3 regions of the Pseudomonas sp. NPDC086251 genome follow, and region 1 is predicted to be linked to each of the others. Evidence: predicted binding sites of a transcription regulator. Region 1 holds the regulator's gene; each other region holds the start of a gene.

Region 1 (5,033 bases):
CCGTGACCATCACTCGTACGCCGACCGGCGACATCGACGTCGTGACCTCGGTCGGCAACCTCGCCTACTTCGAGCAGCTGCAAGCTGCAGGCGACACCAAGCCTGTCCAGGGTTACGGGGTGACTATCCAGTACCACGCCTCGCAAAACCGCGTCGTCCTGATCGATCGCGCCAAAGTGATCGACAAGGACAACAACGTCACCCAAGGCGAGAAAATCGTCTACGACACGGTTAAAAAGCTTGCGAGCGCCGGTCGCGCTACAGGCAACAAGGTCACCGAGTCGCGTCCACGCATCGACATGGTGATTCAGCCGAAGAAGAAAACCGACGAGCAAAAGGCCCAGTAATGGCAACTCTGAAAGCTCAGCACTTGGCCAAGAGCTACAAGAGCCGCCAGGTCGTGCGTGACGTCAGCCTGTCCATCGACAGCGGTCAGATCGTCGGTCTGCTTGGCCCGAACGGCGCCGGCAAAACCACCTGTTTCTATATGATTGTCGGCCTGGTACAGGCCGATCAGGGTCGCGTGCTGATCGACGATCTGGACGTCAGCCACCAGCCGATGCACGGCCGTGCGAAGGCCGGTATCGGCTATCTTCCGCAAGAAGCGTCGATCTTCCGCAAACTCTCGGTCGCCGATAACATCATGGCCATCCTCGAGACCCGCAAAGAACTCGACAAGGCCGGTCGTCGCAAGGAGCTGGAAAGCCTGCTGCAGGAATTCCACATCAGCCACATCCGCGACAACCTCGGCATGAGCCTGTCCGGTGGCGAACGCCGCCGCGTGGAAATCGCCCGCGCACTGGCCACCAACCCGAAATTCATCCTCCTCGACGAACCCTTCGCCGGCGTGGACCCGATTTCGGTGGGCGACATCAAGCAGATCATCCATCACCTCAAGGCCAAGGGCATTGGCGTGCTGATCACCGACCACAACGTCCGTGAAACCCTGGATATCTGCGAAACCGCCTACATCGTCAACGATGGCCAGCTGATCGCCGAAGGTGACTCTGCCACCATCCTGGCCAACGACCTGGTCAAGGAAGTGTACCTGGGCCATGAGTTCCGCCTGTAAGCGCCAAGGTGCCTGGCTAGTCGGCCGAGCGCTTGTCTCGATAAAAAATCAACAATTTTTTATTGTTACGGCGCTCTAGGCAAACGCGACGCTTCAAAGATTTTCCAGAGCCAGTCGGTTCATTGTGTCAATAAAACTTTGCAGCTTTTTATTGTTACGGCGCTCTAGGCAAACGCTGCAGTTTCGGGCATATAATTTGCTTATGTTTGGCGCTCCGGCGCTCTGTAGTGGATGGCGCATGTGCGCCGGCGAATAAGGTGTTAAGCCCCTGCCATGAAACCATCGCTAGTCTTGAGAATGGGCCAGCAGCTGACGATGACACCGCAGCTGCAACAGGCCATCCGCCTGCTCCAATTGTCGACCCTGGACCTGCAACAGGAAATCCAGGAGGCCCTGGAGTCCAATCCGATGCTCGAACGCCAGGAAGAAGGCGACGACTTCGATAACGCCGACCCCTTGGCCGACAAAGCCGAACAGCTACCCAACGCCGATGTTTCGGAACCGTCCTACCAGGAAACCGCCCCGACGGTGGATAACCTCGAGGAAGGCGACTGGAACGAGCGCATTCCCAACGAACTGCCGGTCGATACCGCCTGGGAAGACGTCTACCAGACCAGCGCCAGCAGCCTGCCGAGCAACGATGACGACGAGTGGGATTTCACCACCCGCACCTCGGCCGGTGAAAGCCTGCAAAGCCACCTGCTGTGGCAACTGAACCTGGCACCGATGTCCGACACCGATCGTCTGATCGCCGTGACCTTGATCGACTGCATCAACAATCAGGGCTACCTGGACGAAACCCTCGAGGAAATCCTCGAAGCCTTCGATCCGGAACTGGACATCGAACTGGACGAAATCGAAGCCGTCCTGCACCGCATCCAGCAATTCGAACCCGCCGGCATCGGCGCCCGTAACCTGGGTGAATGCCTGCTCCTGCAATTGCGCCAGTTGCCCGCCAAGACCCCATGGCTGGCCGAGGCCAAGCGTCTGGTCAGCGATTACATTGACCTGCTCGGCAGCCGCGACTACAGCCAATTGATGCGGCGCATGAAGCTCAAGGAAGATGAACTGCGCCAGGTCATCGAACTGGTGCAGAGCCTCAACCCGCGCCCGGGTTCGCAAATCGAGTCCAGTGAAGCCGAATACGTGGTACCCGACGTGATCGTGCGCAAGGACAACGAGCGCTGGCTGGTGGAGCTCAATCAGGAATCGGTGCCACGCCTTCGGGTCAACGCGCAGTACGCCGGTTTCGTGCGCCGCGCCGACACCAGCGCCGACAACACCTTCATGCGCAATCAGCTGCAAGAGGCCCGCTGGTTCATCAAGAGCCTGCAAAGCCGCAACGAAACCCTGATGAAAGTAGCCACCCAGATCGTCGAGCATCAGCGCGGCTTCCTGGAATACGGCGACGAAGCCATGAAACCGCTGGTACTGCATGACATCGCCGAAGCGGTCGGCATGCACGAGTCGACGATTTCGCGGGTCACCACGCAAAAATTCATGCATACCCCACGGGGTATTTATGAACTGAAATACTTTTTCTCCAGCCACGTCAGCACCTCCGAGGGCGGCGAATGCTCGTCCACGGCGATTCGCGCGATCATCAAAAAACTGGTTGCTGCGGAAAATCAGAAAAAGCCGTTGAGTGACAGCAAGATCGCTGGTTTACTGGAGGCACAAGGCATTCAGGTGGCTCGCCGCACCGTCGCCAAGTACCGCGAGTCCTTAGGAATCGCGCCTTCGAGCGAACGCAAGCGGTTGATGTAGAGCCACGCCACAGCGTTCCAGTGGCAGGCATTTCTGCCTGCCGCTTTATGCACTGGCAACGAAGGAGAAGCTGTATGCAAGTCAACATCAGTGGACACCAACTGGAAGTGACCGAACCTCTTCGCACCTACATCGGCGAAAAACTCGAACGATTGGAACGGCATTTCGACAAGATCACCAACGTTCAAGTGACGATGACGGTCGAAAAGCTCAAGCAGAAAATCGAAGCCACGCTGCATATTCCCGGCAATGAAGTGGTCGCTAACGCGGAACATACCGATATGTACGCAGCGATCGACGCATTGACCGACAAGCTGGATAAACAACTCAAAAAGCATAAGGAAAAGACCCAGAGCCTCCTCCAGGGTGCGACCGGTCGTTAACACTCCCAACTCATGATCCGACTTGAAAGCATCCTGACCCCCGGCCGTTCCCTCGTGAACGTGCCGGGCGGCAGTAAAAAGAAAGCCCTCGAGCAAATTGCCAACCTAATCCATCGCGAAGTGCCGGATCTGGCCATGCAGGATGTCTTCGAGAGTCTGGTCGCCCGTGAAAAACTCGGTTCTACCGGTTTTGGTAACGGCATCGCCATCCCCCACTGCCGTCTGAAGGGTTGCTCCGCACCCATCAGCGCCTTGATGCACCTAGACGCCCCTATTGATTTCGACGCCATCGACGGCGCCCCGGTTGACCTGCTGTTCGTTCTGCTGGTCCCGGAAGCCGCCACCGATGCGCACCTGGAGCTATTGCGCCAGATCGCCAGCATGCTCGATCGCAAGGAAGTGCGCGAAAAACTGCGCAGCGCCCCGAGCAATGAAGCCTTGTATCAGGTTGTCCTGGACGAGCAAAACGGTCAGTAATCATGCGTTTGATCATCGTCAGTGGCCGTTCCGGCTCAGGTAAAAGTACCGCGCTCGATGTCCTCGAGGACAACGGCTACTACTGCATCGACAACTTGCCCGCCGGCTTGCTGCCGGAGCTGGCCGAACGCGCGTTGATTCACACCGAGCTGGCACAACCGCTGGTTGCCGTGTCGATTGACGCGCGCAACTTGCCAAGTCACCTGTCGCGCTTTCCGGAACTGCTCGAAGAAGTCCGCAGCCGGCATATCCAGTGCGATGTCCTGTACCTGGATGCCGACGAAGAAACCCTGCTCAAACGCTTTTCGGAAACCCGTCGTCGCCACCCGCTGAGCAGCGCCAATCGCTCGCTGGCCGAGGCGATCAACGATGAAACCAGCTTGCTCGGCCCGATTGCCGACCTCGCTGATCTCAAAGTCAACACCACCAACCTGAACCTGTACCAGCTGCGCGACACCATCAAGCTGCGCCTGTTGAACCAGCCGGAACCCGGTACTGCGTTCCTGGTGGAGTCTTTCGGTTTCAAGCGTGGCATGCCGGTGGACGCCGACCTGGTGTTCGACGTGCGCTGCCTGCCGAACCCGTACTGGAAGCCGGAGCTGCGCGCGCAGTCCGGGCTCGACCAGCCGGTGGCGGAATACCTGGCCGCACAGCCAGACGTGGAAGAGATGTTCCAGGACATCTCCACGTACCTGCTCAAATGGCTGCCCCGCTTTGCCGCCAGCAACCGTGCTTATGTCACCATTGCCATTGGCTGCACCGGGGGGCATCACCGCTCCGTCTACCTGACCGAACGTCTGGGTCAGACCCTGCAAAAAACCCTGAAGAACGTCCAGGTCCGCCACCGCGACCTCAGCTAAAGGATTCACATCGCGATGCCTGCTCTGGAAATCGAAATCATCAACAAGCTGGGCCTGCACGCCCGCGCGTCTGCAAAATTCGTCGGTGTCGCCGGTGAGTTCAAGGATTGCACGATCAGGGTAGGACGCACGCCGGAAACCACGGTCGACGGTAAAAGCATCATGGCCATGATGATGCTGGCGGCGGGCAAGGGCACCAAGATCCACTTGAGCACCGAAGGCGAAAGGGCTGATGAGGCGCTACAGGCATTGGTAGCGCTGATCAACGACTACTTCGGCGAAGGCGAGTAAACCCGCCCCTGCAGGAGCGAGGCTTGCCCGCGAAGAACGATGACACGCTTCATCAGCTCCACCGCGTCACGGCATTCGCGGGCAAGCCTTGCTCCTACATGTCCGCGTTAAGCCAATGCGGTATCCATGACCATCATCAGGCAAAACCCGATCAGCAGCCCAAGGCTGGCCAGTTTATCGTGA
Region 2 (5,033 bases), on a different contig from region 1:
GACACGAATCGAACCGCCGTCGATGGCCTGGGCCACGCCAGGGCCGAGCATGTTGTTGATCTTGTCGACGATGCGCTTGGCGGTGGTGAAGTCTGAACGGTTGAGGTTCAGGGTCAGGCTGTTGCCCTGGTTGAAACCGCTCGGCACCGAACGCTCGACCGAGGCACCGCCAGGGATGCGACCGGCCGACGGCACGTTAACGGTGATCTTCGAACCATCGCGACCTTCAGCATCAAAACCACCGACCACCAGGTTGCCCTGGGCGATTGCGTAGACGTTGCCGTCGATACCTTTCAGCGGCGTCAGCAGCAACGTACCGCCGCGCAAACTCTTGGAGTTACCGATGGACGAAACCGTGATGTCGACCTGTTGCCCTGGCTTGGCAAACGCCGGCAAGTCGGCACTGATCGACACCGCCGCGACGTTCTTCAACTGCACGTTGCCCGAACCGGGCGGCACCTTGATGCCGAACTGCGAGAGCATGTTGTTGAAGGTCTGCAGGGTGAATGGCGTCTGGGTCGTCTGGTCACCGGTGCCGTTAAGCCCGACCACCAGGCCGTAGCCGATCAATTGGTTGGAACGCACGCCGGAAATACTGGCGATGTCCTTCAGGCGCTCGGCTTGAACGTTGAAGGCTGCGGACAGCAACAGAGCGGCCACCATGAGACTTTTGAAGTTCAACGTAGCCACCTAGAAAGGGAACAGCGGGCTGAGGAAGAAACGGTCGAACCAGCCTGGCTGACTCGCATCGGCAAACGAACCGGTGCCCGAATAGGTGATGCGTGCATCGGCGACACGGGTCGACGACACGGTGTTGTCGGTGGCGATGTCATCGGCCCGAACCAGGCCGGCGATGCGTACCAGTTCGTCACCGGTATTGAGCGTCAGCCACTTCTCGCCGCGCACGGCGATGATGCCGTTAGGCAAGACGTCGGCGACGGTCACGGTGATCGAACCGGTCAGGCTGTTGCCCTGCCCGGCCTTGCTGTCACCCTTGGTCGCTCGGTCACCTTCGTAGCTGGCGCTCAGGCTCAGGTCACCGTTGCCGAACGGGTTGTTGGTGGTCGCGCTGCTACCGAACAGCGAGCTCAGGCCGATCCCGGTCTTGCTGTTTTTCGCCACTTGCGAGTTGGCGTTTTTGCTGGCCTGGGTTTTCTCGTTCAGGGTAATGGTGATGATGTCACCGACCCGGAACGCCTTGCGGTCGCTGTACAGGTTCTGTTCGAAACCGGCCTGGTAGATCGAGCCGTTGTTCGCGGCAGCCGGCAGCGGCGTGCGCGGCAACACCGGGGCGTAGTAGGGATCATTGGGCTTGGGTGTCACAGGCACACAGCCCGCGAGCACGGTGATCCCACTCACTGCCAGAACAGAAACGAAGCGATTCATGACCCTACCTCACGGTGTTGCAGGCAGCCTCATGGCCGCCTCATAGACTGATTACAGATTCTGCGTTACGAACGAGAGCATCTGGTCGGCGGTGGAGATCACCTTGGAGTTCATCTCGTAAGCGCGTTGGGTGGTGATCATGTTGACCATCTCCTCAACGGTGCTGACGTTGGAGGTTTCCAGGGTGTTCTGCAGCGTGGTGCCGAAACCGGCCAGGCCTGGCGTGCCGACTTGCGGCGCACCGCTGGCAGCGGTTTCCAGGAACAGGTTGTTGCCCACCGCTTGCAGGCCGGCCGGGTTGATGAAGTCGGCGGTTTGCAGGTTGCCGATCACTTGTGAGGCCGGGTTGCCGGTCACGGTGATGGACACGGTGCCGTCGCGACCGACCGTGAAGGTCTGCGCGTCGTTCGGGATGACAATCGCCGGTTCCAGGGCGAAGCCGCTGGCGTTGACGATCTGGCCGTTGGAGTCCAGGTGGAACGTACCGTCACGGGTGTAGGACGTGGTGCCGTCCGGTTGCAGGATCTGGAAGAAACCGCGACCGTCGATGGCCATGTCCAGAGGCTGTTCGGTGGTTTGCAGGCTGCCGGCGGTGAAGTTTTTCTGGGTGCCGACGATGCGCACACCGGTACCCAATTGCAGGCCCGACGGCAGTTCGCTGTCCTGGGTCGACTGGGCGCCGGGCTGGCGTTTGATCTGGTAGAGCAGATCCTGGAACTCGGCGCGGTCACGTTTGAAACCCGTGGTCGACACGTTGGCCAGGTTGTTGGAAATGGTCGTCAGGTTGGTGTCCTGGGCGGACAGACCTGTTTTGGCAACCCATAGAGCCGGAAGCATTCGATTCTCCTCGTGCGCCTGTTTTACGGCGCGACGTTCTGATAATTAGCTGATCTGCAAGACCCGAGCCATGGCCTGGTCGTCTTCTTTGGCGGTGTTCATCATCTTGATGTGCAACTCGAATTGCTTGGCCAGGGCCAGCACCGACGTCATTTCTTCCACGGCGTTGACGTTGCTCGACTCGAGGAACCCGGACACCAGCTTGACGTTGGCATCGGCTTGCGCCGGCTTGCCGTCCTTGGTGTGGATCGAACCGTCCAGGCCTTTGGTCATGTTCTTGAAGTCAGGGTTGACCAGCTTGATGCGGTCGACTTCGGCCATCACGCGCGGGCCTTCGCCCATCGCACGAATGCTGATGGTGCCGTCTTCGCCCACTTCGATTTGCTGCTCGGGCGGCACGGCGATCGGCCCGCCATTGCCGATCACCGGCATCCCGTTGCCGGCCCGCAACACGCCGAGGGCGTCAACGTTCAGGCTGCCGGTGCGCACGTAGCTTTCGCCGCCATCAGGGTTCTGCACGGCGATCCAGCCGCTGCCTTGCACCGCGACATCGAGATCGCGACCGGTTTCCACCAGGGCGCCCGGAGAGAAGTCGGTGGCCGGACGTTCGGACAGGGCAAACGCACGCGCCGGAAAGCTGTCGCCGAACACCGGCATCGACCGCGCCTGCTCCAGGTCTTTCTGGAAGCCGTTGGTGGAGATGTTCGCCAGGTTGTTCGCATGAGCCTTCTGCGCCAGTGCATTCTGGCTGGCGCCGGTCATTGCCACATAAAGGTACTTGTCCACGCTCTTTCCTCTGCCTGCCGGACGTTTGCCGTCCACTGCTGTACTGATCAGCCATAAGCAATTTGCAGACCAACTTTTTTCTGGCGACGCGGGGCCCGGCAAACAAAGGACTTGAGGGGTGTAGAGGGGAATCGGGGATTGTGTCGAAGACGAAAAACCGGCGGTGTTATGCCGTTTGGTGGCAAGGCTTGACCTTGGGCAACGGCCACTACTGTCTTCGCGAGCAAGCCCGCTCCCACACTCGACCGAGATCCTTCAGGAAAAATGCGATTAAATGTGGGAGCGGGCTTGCTCGCGAAGGGGCCATCACAGGCAATACAGCTATCAGCTATGACTCGCTCTTGCCGACCTCGTACTCACGCAACTTGTTGGCAATGGTCGTGTGCGAAACCCCCAACCGTTTGCCCAGTTGCCGGCTGCTTGGATGTTCCGAATACAAGCGCTCCAGCACTGCTTTCTCGAAGCGCCCGACGATCGCATCCAACCCGCCCTCGAGGGAAAAATCGCCAAGCGGCTGACGCACGCCGTAGTCCGGCAAGCGAATATGTTCGGCCTTGACCGTCCCGCCCTCGCACAGCGAAACCGCCTGGAACAACACGTTCTCCAACTGCCGCACATTACCCGGCCAATGGTAATGACTGAGCCGTTCCATGGCGGCAGGGGCCAGTTTCGGCAACGGGCAACCGATCTGTCGGCTGGCCTGGTCGAGGAAGTGTTCCACCAGCGGCGTCAAACCATCGAGGCATTCGCGCAGCGGCGGAATATGCAGCGAAAGCACGTTCAAGCGGTGATACAAATCCTGGCGAAATTCACCGCGCGAGCACAGTTCGGACAGGTCGACCTGGGTCGCGCAGATCACGCGCACATCCAGATAAACCTCTTCATCACTGCCCACACGACGGAAGCAACCGTCCTGCAAGAAGCGCAGCAATTTCACCTGCAAGCGCGGGCTCATTTCCCCGACACCGTCGAGAAACAGCGTACCGCCCGCCGTCAGTTCCAGCAGCCCGAGCTTGCCTTCGGCCCGCGCCCCTTCAAAGGCGCCAGGGCCGTAGCCGAACAACTCGGTCTCGGCCATCGATTCCGGCAATCCGGCACAATTGAGCGCCATCAACGGTGACTGCCCCCGCGGACTCGCCAGGTGGCAGGCTCGCGCCAACAACTCTTTACCGGTGCCGGTTTCCCCTTCTATTAATAACGGCGCATCCAGCGGCGCCATGCGCCGGGCTTCGCGTACCACCGCAGCCATCACTTTCGAGCTTTGGAAGATGCTGTCGAACCCGCGCAGTTCCTGCTTGCGCACGTTATAGATGCGCTCGCCCACCCGGTCGGCGCGGTGCAGCGTGAGGACCGCGCCGGCCATGGCTTCGCTGTCGTCATGCTCCGATTGCAGCGGCGCGATGTCAGCGAGAAACACGTCGCCCTTGACCTTCACCCGCAGCCCGTTGATCCGCGACTTGTTGGCGCGTACCAGTTCCGGCAGGTCAAAATCCTCGGCGTAGCGCGACAAGGGGATCCCCGGCACCTCGTCCACCCGCACCCCAAGCAATTGCGCCGCTGCGCGGTTGGCCGCGACGATCGAGCCGCCCATGTCGATCGACAGCACCGGGAACTCCAGGGCGCCGAGCAACGCGTTAAGCTCCATGTGCCGACGCTCGCTGGGCATCAGCCCTACACGCTTGACGCCGAAGACCCCGGCAATTGCCTCGAATTTCGGACGCAACGCCTGGAACTGGATGTTGATCAGGTTGGGGCAATGCAGGTAAATGGCATTGCCATGCTCACCGCCGACCTCGCCGCGAGCGACGTTGATCCCGTACTCCACCAACAGGTTGAGAATGTCGCGCAGGATGCCGATGCGGTTCTGGCAGTGGACTTTGATACGCATATAAAACACCCGAAGAAGCGGTGATTGGGGTTGTGATGCCTGGCGCGCAACCTGTGGGAGCGGGCTTGCTCGCGAAAGCGGTCTGCCGGATACATCTACGTTGGATATGCCGACGCCTTCGCGAGCAAGCCCGCTC
Region 3 (5,033 bases), on a different contig from region 1:
GGGCATGCAGGCGACTCATCACGCCTTTGTCGCAATACAGCAGGTACTGGCGAGTAGGGTCCAGTTCCTTGAAACGAGCGTTCAATGCATAAAACGGCATCGTCTGTACCTCAATGCCAGCAAGTTCCAGCGGCTCGTCTTCAGCGGCATCCGGGTGACGGATGTCGATGATGATCTGACCGGCCAGTGCTTCGCTGACTTCTTCGATCTGCACATCCTGGCCCAATTCGTCGATCACGCGATCGATCGGTACCAGTTTGGCGTTCTCAAGCGCACGCTCAAGGACTGCCATGTCGAACTGTTGTTCTTCGTACTCCACGCGTGGACGCTTGGCGTGGGTCTTGGGGTTCACCGAGATGACCCCGCAATATTCCGGCATGTGCTTGGCGAAATCGGCGGTACCGATTTCGTTGGCCAGGTCGATGATGTCCTGCTTGTGACTGGCGATCAGCGGACGCAAGACCAGCTTGTCGGTCACGCAGTCGATCACGGACAGGTTCGGCAGCGTCTGGCTCGACACCTGGGAAATCGCTTCGCCGGTCACCAGCGCATCGATCTCCAGCCGATCGGCAATACGAGAAGCAGCGCGCAACATCATACGCTTCAAAACTACGCCCATATGACTGTTATCGACTTTCCCGAGAATTTCTCCCAGTACTTCTTCGAAAGGCACACTGACAAATAACACGCGTTGGGAGCTGCCGTACTTCTTCCAGATGAAATGCGCGACTTCCATAACGCCCAGTTCATGGGCCCTTCCGCCCAGATTGAAGAAGCAGAAATGGCTCATAAGCCCGCGCCGCATGATCTGGTACGCGGCGACGGTGGAATCGAAGCCGCCGGACATCAGCACAAGCGTCTGTTCCAGGGCACCCAGCGGATAACCGCCGATGCTGTTGTGCTGGTTGTGGATCACGAACAACCGTTTGTCGCGAATCTCGATGCGAACTTCGATTTCCGGCTCTTTCAGCGAAATTCCGGCGGCGCCGCACTGACGACGCAGTTGGCTGCCGACGTATTTCTCGACGTCCATCGAGCTGAATTCGTGCTTGCCTGCACGCTTGCAGCGCACCGAAAAAATCTTCCCGGCCAACGCATCACCGAAGTGCTGCTTGCACTTGGCGACGATGTCATCGAAGTCGCCCAGCGGGTATTCGTCGACCTGCAGGAAATGCGCGATGCCCGGCATGCAGCTCAGGCGCTCGGTCATCTCCTTCAGGGCTTTGGGCTCGCTGACGCGGGTTTCCAGCTCGAGATTGTCCCACACGCCGTTCACCACCACAGCCGGGTCCAGGTCGCGGAGCACGGTGCGGATGTTCTTGGCCAACTGACGGATGAAACGCATCCGTACCGGGCGGCTCTTGATGGTGATCTCGGGGAAGACTTTTACGATTAGTTTCATGAAAACAGCGCGCGCTGGGCCAGCCGAAAAAGGGGGGCGCGGATTATAGCGGAAATTGCTCAAGGTTTAACCAGTTAATGTGCAGAAGGTTTTGCGCGCACCAAAACAGGTCATTTGTCGATTTTAGCGCCACATTGTAGGGCAAGATTTTCTGCTTTAAGACACTTTGCGCCTTTATAAGCGTGAATTTGGGGCAAAAAACCCATGGTGGGGCACTGGCATGCAATTTGCTCCCTTGTGAGGCAGGTTGCCTTGGCAGAGTATTCGCGCCGGCATCACCCACATTCTAAGGGCATCCACTACTAAGCCCGAAGCCACCCGGAGGACACTATGTCGAAGTCGGTTCAACTCATCAAAGATCATGACGTCAAGTGGATTGATCTGCGCTTCACGGACACCAAAGGCACTCAGCACCACGTGACCATGCCGGCTCGCGACGCGCTGGATGAAGCTTTCTTTGAAGAAGGCAAAATGTTCGACGGTTCCTCCATTGCTGGCTGGAAAGGCATCGAAGCCTCCGACATGATCCTGATGCCGGACGACAGCACCGCTGTTCTCGACCCGTTCACCGAAGAGCCGACCCTGATCCTGGTCTGCGACGTGATCGAGCCTTCGACCATGCAAGGCTACGACCGTGACCCACGTGCGATCGCCAAGCGCGCCGAGGAATACCTGAAGTCGACCGGTATCGGCGACACCGTATTTGTTGGTCCAGAGCCTGAGTTCTTCATCTTCGACGAAGTGAAGTTCAAGTCCGACATCTCAGGTTCCATGTTCAAGATCTACTCCGAACAAGGTTCGTGGATGTCCGACCAGGACGTGGAAGGCGGCAACAAAGGCCACCGTCCAGGCGTCAAAGGCGGCTACTTCCCGGTTCCGCCGTTCGACCACGACCACGAAATCCGTACCTCCATGTGCAACGCCATGGAAGAAATGGGCCTGGTCATCGAAGTTCACCACCACGAAGTGGCAACCGCTGGCCAGAACGAAATCGGCGTGAAGTTCAACACCCTGGTAGCCAAGGCTGACGAAGTTCAAACCCTGAAGTACTGCGTACACAACGTTGCCGACGCCTACGGCCGCACCGCGACCTTCATGCCTAAGCCGCTGTACGGCGACAATGGTTCGGGTATGCACGTTCACCTGTCCATCGCCAAAGATGGCAAGAACACCTTCGCTGGCGAAGGTTATGCCGGCCTGTCCGACACCGCCCTGTACTTCATCGGCGGCATCATCAAGCACGGTAAGGCCCTGAACGCCTACACCAACCCGACCACCAACTCCGACAAGCGTCTGGTCCCAGGTTTCGAAGCTCCGGTCATGCTGGCCTACTCGGCACGTAACCGTTCCGCTTCGATCCGTATTCCTTACGTGTCCAGCCCTCGCGCTCGCCGTATCGAAGCCCGCTTCCCGGATCCAGCAGCCAACCCGTACCTGGGCTTCGCTGCCCTGTTGATGGCTGGCCTGGACGGCATCCAGAACAAGATCCACCCTGGCGATGCCGCTGACAAAAACCTGTACGACCTGCCGCCTGAAGAGGCGAAAGAGATCCCACAAGTTTGCGGCAGCCTGAAAGAAGCCCTGGAAGAACTGGACAAAGGTCGCGCGTTCCTGACCAAGGGCGGCGTGTTCTCCGATGACTTCATCGACGCTTACATCGCTCTGAAAAGCGAAGAAGAAATCAAGGTCCGCACCTTCGTACACCCACTGGAATACGAGCTGTACTACAGCTGCTGATCCGGTAGCGCCGGCTGCACGCGGCGTGACAAAAAAGAGGCTTCCTTCGGGAAGCCTTTTTTGTGCGCGCCATTCAACGGCAAATGATATCCCTGTAGGAGCACGGCTTGCCGGCGAAGGCGATCTCACGGCCGCCTTCGCCGGCAAGCCGTGCTCCTACAGGGAATTCGGCGCCAGGGAGCTTTCAGCAAATCATGCCCAAATGTTAATGACTTGGGCCAACCCTCGTCCCTGACCTATGCTGCAAGCCAATGCTTTGGTTTCCGGTCGATTTTATGGGTCGTGGTTTTCTATTGATGTTGCTGCTGATCGCCCTGCCCGGCGCAGCGCAGATCTACAAGTACACCGACGCCGACGGCAACACTGCCTACAGCAATCAGCCGCCCGATGGCGTCAAGGCGCAGCCGGTGGATTTGCCGCCGCTCAACAGTATCGAACCCCAGCCACCTTCCGCCCCACCGGCTGAAGCCAATAACAGCGAACAACCCGGCAGCGCCTACGAGGTGCTGGAACTGACCGGTTTGCCCACCACCGAAGCCCTGCGCGCCAACAACGGCACCTTCACCGTCAACGTGCTGATCAAACCGCGCCTGCAAGGCCCGCATCTGTTCCGTTTGTTGCTGGACGATCAACCGTACGGTCAGCCCAGCAACGTGCCGATCCTGCAACTGGTCAACATCGATCGAGGCTTGCACAGCCTCGCCGTGCAGGTGATCGATGGGGAAAACATCGTGCAGCAGAGTCCCTCCGTGACTTTCACCGTCCAGCGGGTGCATAAACCTTGATGCGCTGGCTGTTTGGCGCACTCCTGTCGTTGACGGCCCTTGCCGCATCGGCGGAGGTTTACACCTACGTCGATGCCCAGGGCAATCGGGTCTACACCGACCAGCCGGGCTCCGGCAACGCCAAACGGGTGCCGGTGGCGCCGAGCAATCGCATGGCCGCCCACCCCACGGGCGCGGCACCAACCGCGAAGAAAACCGAAGCCATACCGCTCTTCCACTACGACATGCTCCGCGTACTGGTGCCGGAGCCAGACGCGACTGTGCGCAGCAGTGCCGGCGAGCTGATTGTCAGCGTCACCAGCGAACCGGGCCTGCAACGGGGTCATCGTTACCGCTTGCTGCTCGACGGCGAGCCTACGGCAGAGCCCGGCCCCAGCCCGGTATTTGCCTTGAGCAACATCGATCGCGGCAGCCATCACCTGTCCGTGGAGATCCTCGACGAACACGGCCGCACCGTCGAACGCACCGCCAATCAACCCTTCCACATGCTGCGCATCTCCCTCGCGCAGAAACGCCAGGTCAAACCCTGCACGCTCGACGACTACGGCCAACGGCCGGAATGTCCGATCAAAGACAAACCTCCCGAAGAAAAAAACCCCTTCCTGCGTTTCTTCTAACCTCGTTCAGGTTTGCGCACTATATTGGTGCAATAGGTTGCACCGTACCCATTTCCCAACCCATTTTGGTTCGAAAATACCCGCGAACGCTGGCAGAGCGCCACTCAAACGAGCGTCAAACGCCCGTTTCAGGCCTTTGACGCTTCTTTTCGGAGCCTTGGTTTGGTTTTTGCATTTTCCTCGTATCGGCGCGTTATTCACGCGCATGCCCTGCTCCAAAAGAGGTCCTTAATGACCATCAGTGACGCACTGCATCGTCTGTTACTCGACAACCTGACCACCGCCACCATTCTGCTCAACGCCGACCTGCGCCTTGAGTACATGAACCCGGCGGCGGAGATGCTCCTGGCCATCAGCGGCCAGCGCAGCCACGGGCAGTTCATCAGCGAGTTGTTCACCGAATCCACCGAAGCGCTGAACTCCCTGCGCCAGGCGGTCGAGCAGGCACACCCGTTCACCAAGCGCGAAGCGATGCTCACCGCCCTCACCGGC

The links. Region 1 encodes sigma-54, which starts transcription at its own class of promoters, with help from an activator protein. Its sites were predicted from a motif close to ANTGGCATNNANNTTGCTNT; they were not measured.
Region 2: ACIPL2_RS18050 (flagellar basal body rod protein FlgF) is a predicted target of sigma-54. The motif match lies at 3,064-3,083, and genes of this name have one in related genera.
Region 3: glnA (glutamate--ammonia ligase) is a predicted target of sigma-54. The motif match lies at 1,617-1,636, and genes of this name have one in related genera.

The regions. Positions count from the first base shown of each region.
Region 1 covers NZ_JBIVBY010000008.1:17,221-22,253, reverse strand. Annotated here, with positions in the region: gene lptA (lipopolysaccharide transport periplasmic protein LptA) at 1-347, shown strand, start outside; gene lptB (LPS export ABC transporter ATP-binding protein) at 347-1,072, shown strand; gene ACIPL2_RS11580 (RNA polymerase factor sigma-54) at 1,346-2,839, shown strand; gene hpf (ribosome hibernation-promoting factor, HPF/YfiA family) at 2,914-3,222, shown strand; gene ptsN (PTS IIA-like nitrogen regulatory protein PtsN) at 3,235-3,699, shown strand; gene rapZ (RNase adapter RapZ) at 3,702-4,559, shown strand; gene ACIPL2_RS11560 (HPr family phosphocarrier protein) at 4,575-4,850, shown strand; gene ACIPL2_RS11555 (ZIP family metal transporter) at 4,958-5,033, opposite strand, start outside.
Region 2 covers NZ_JBIVBY010000014.1:76,582-81,614, reverse strand. Annotated here, with positions in the region: gene ACIPL2_RS18065 (flagellar basal body P-ring protein FlgI) at 1-663, opposite strand, end outside; gene flgH (flagellar basal body L-ring protein FlgH) at 691-1,386, opposite strand; gene flgG (flagellar basal-body rod protein FlgG) at 1,438-2,223, opposite strand; gene ACIPL2_RS18050 (flagellar basal body rod protein FlgF) at 2,269-3,009, opposite strand; gene ACIPL2_RS18045 (sigma-54-dependent transcriptional regulator) at 3,338-4,897, opposite strand.
Region 3 covers NZ_JBIVBY010000009.1:92-5,124, forward strand. Annotated here, with positions in the region: gene thiI (tRNA uracil 4-sulfurtransferase ThiI) at 1-1,402, opposite strand, end outside; gene glnA (glutamate--ammonia ligase) at 1,733-3,139, shown strand; gene ACIPL2_RS12580 (DUF4124 domain-containing protein) at 3,415-3,924, shown strand; gene ACIPL2_RS12585 (DUF4124 domain-containing protein) at 3,924-4,541, shown strand; gene glnL (nitrogen regulation protein NR(II)) at 4,773-5,033, shown strand, end outside.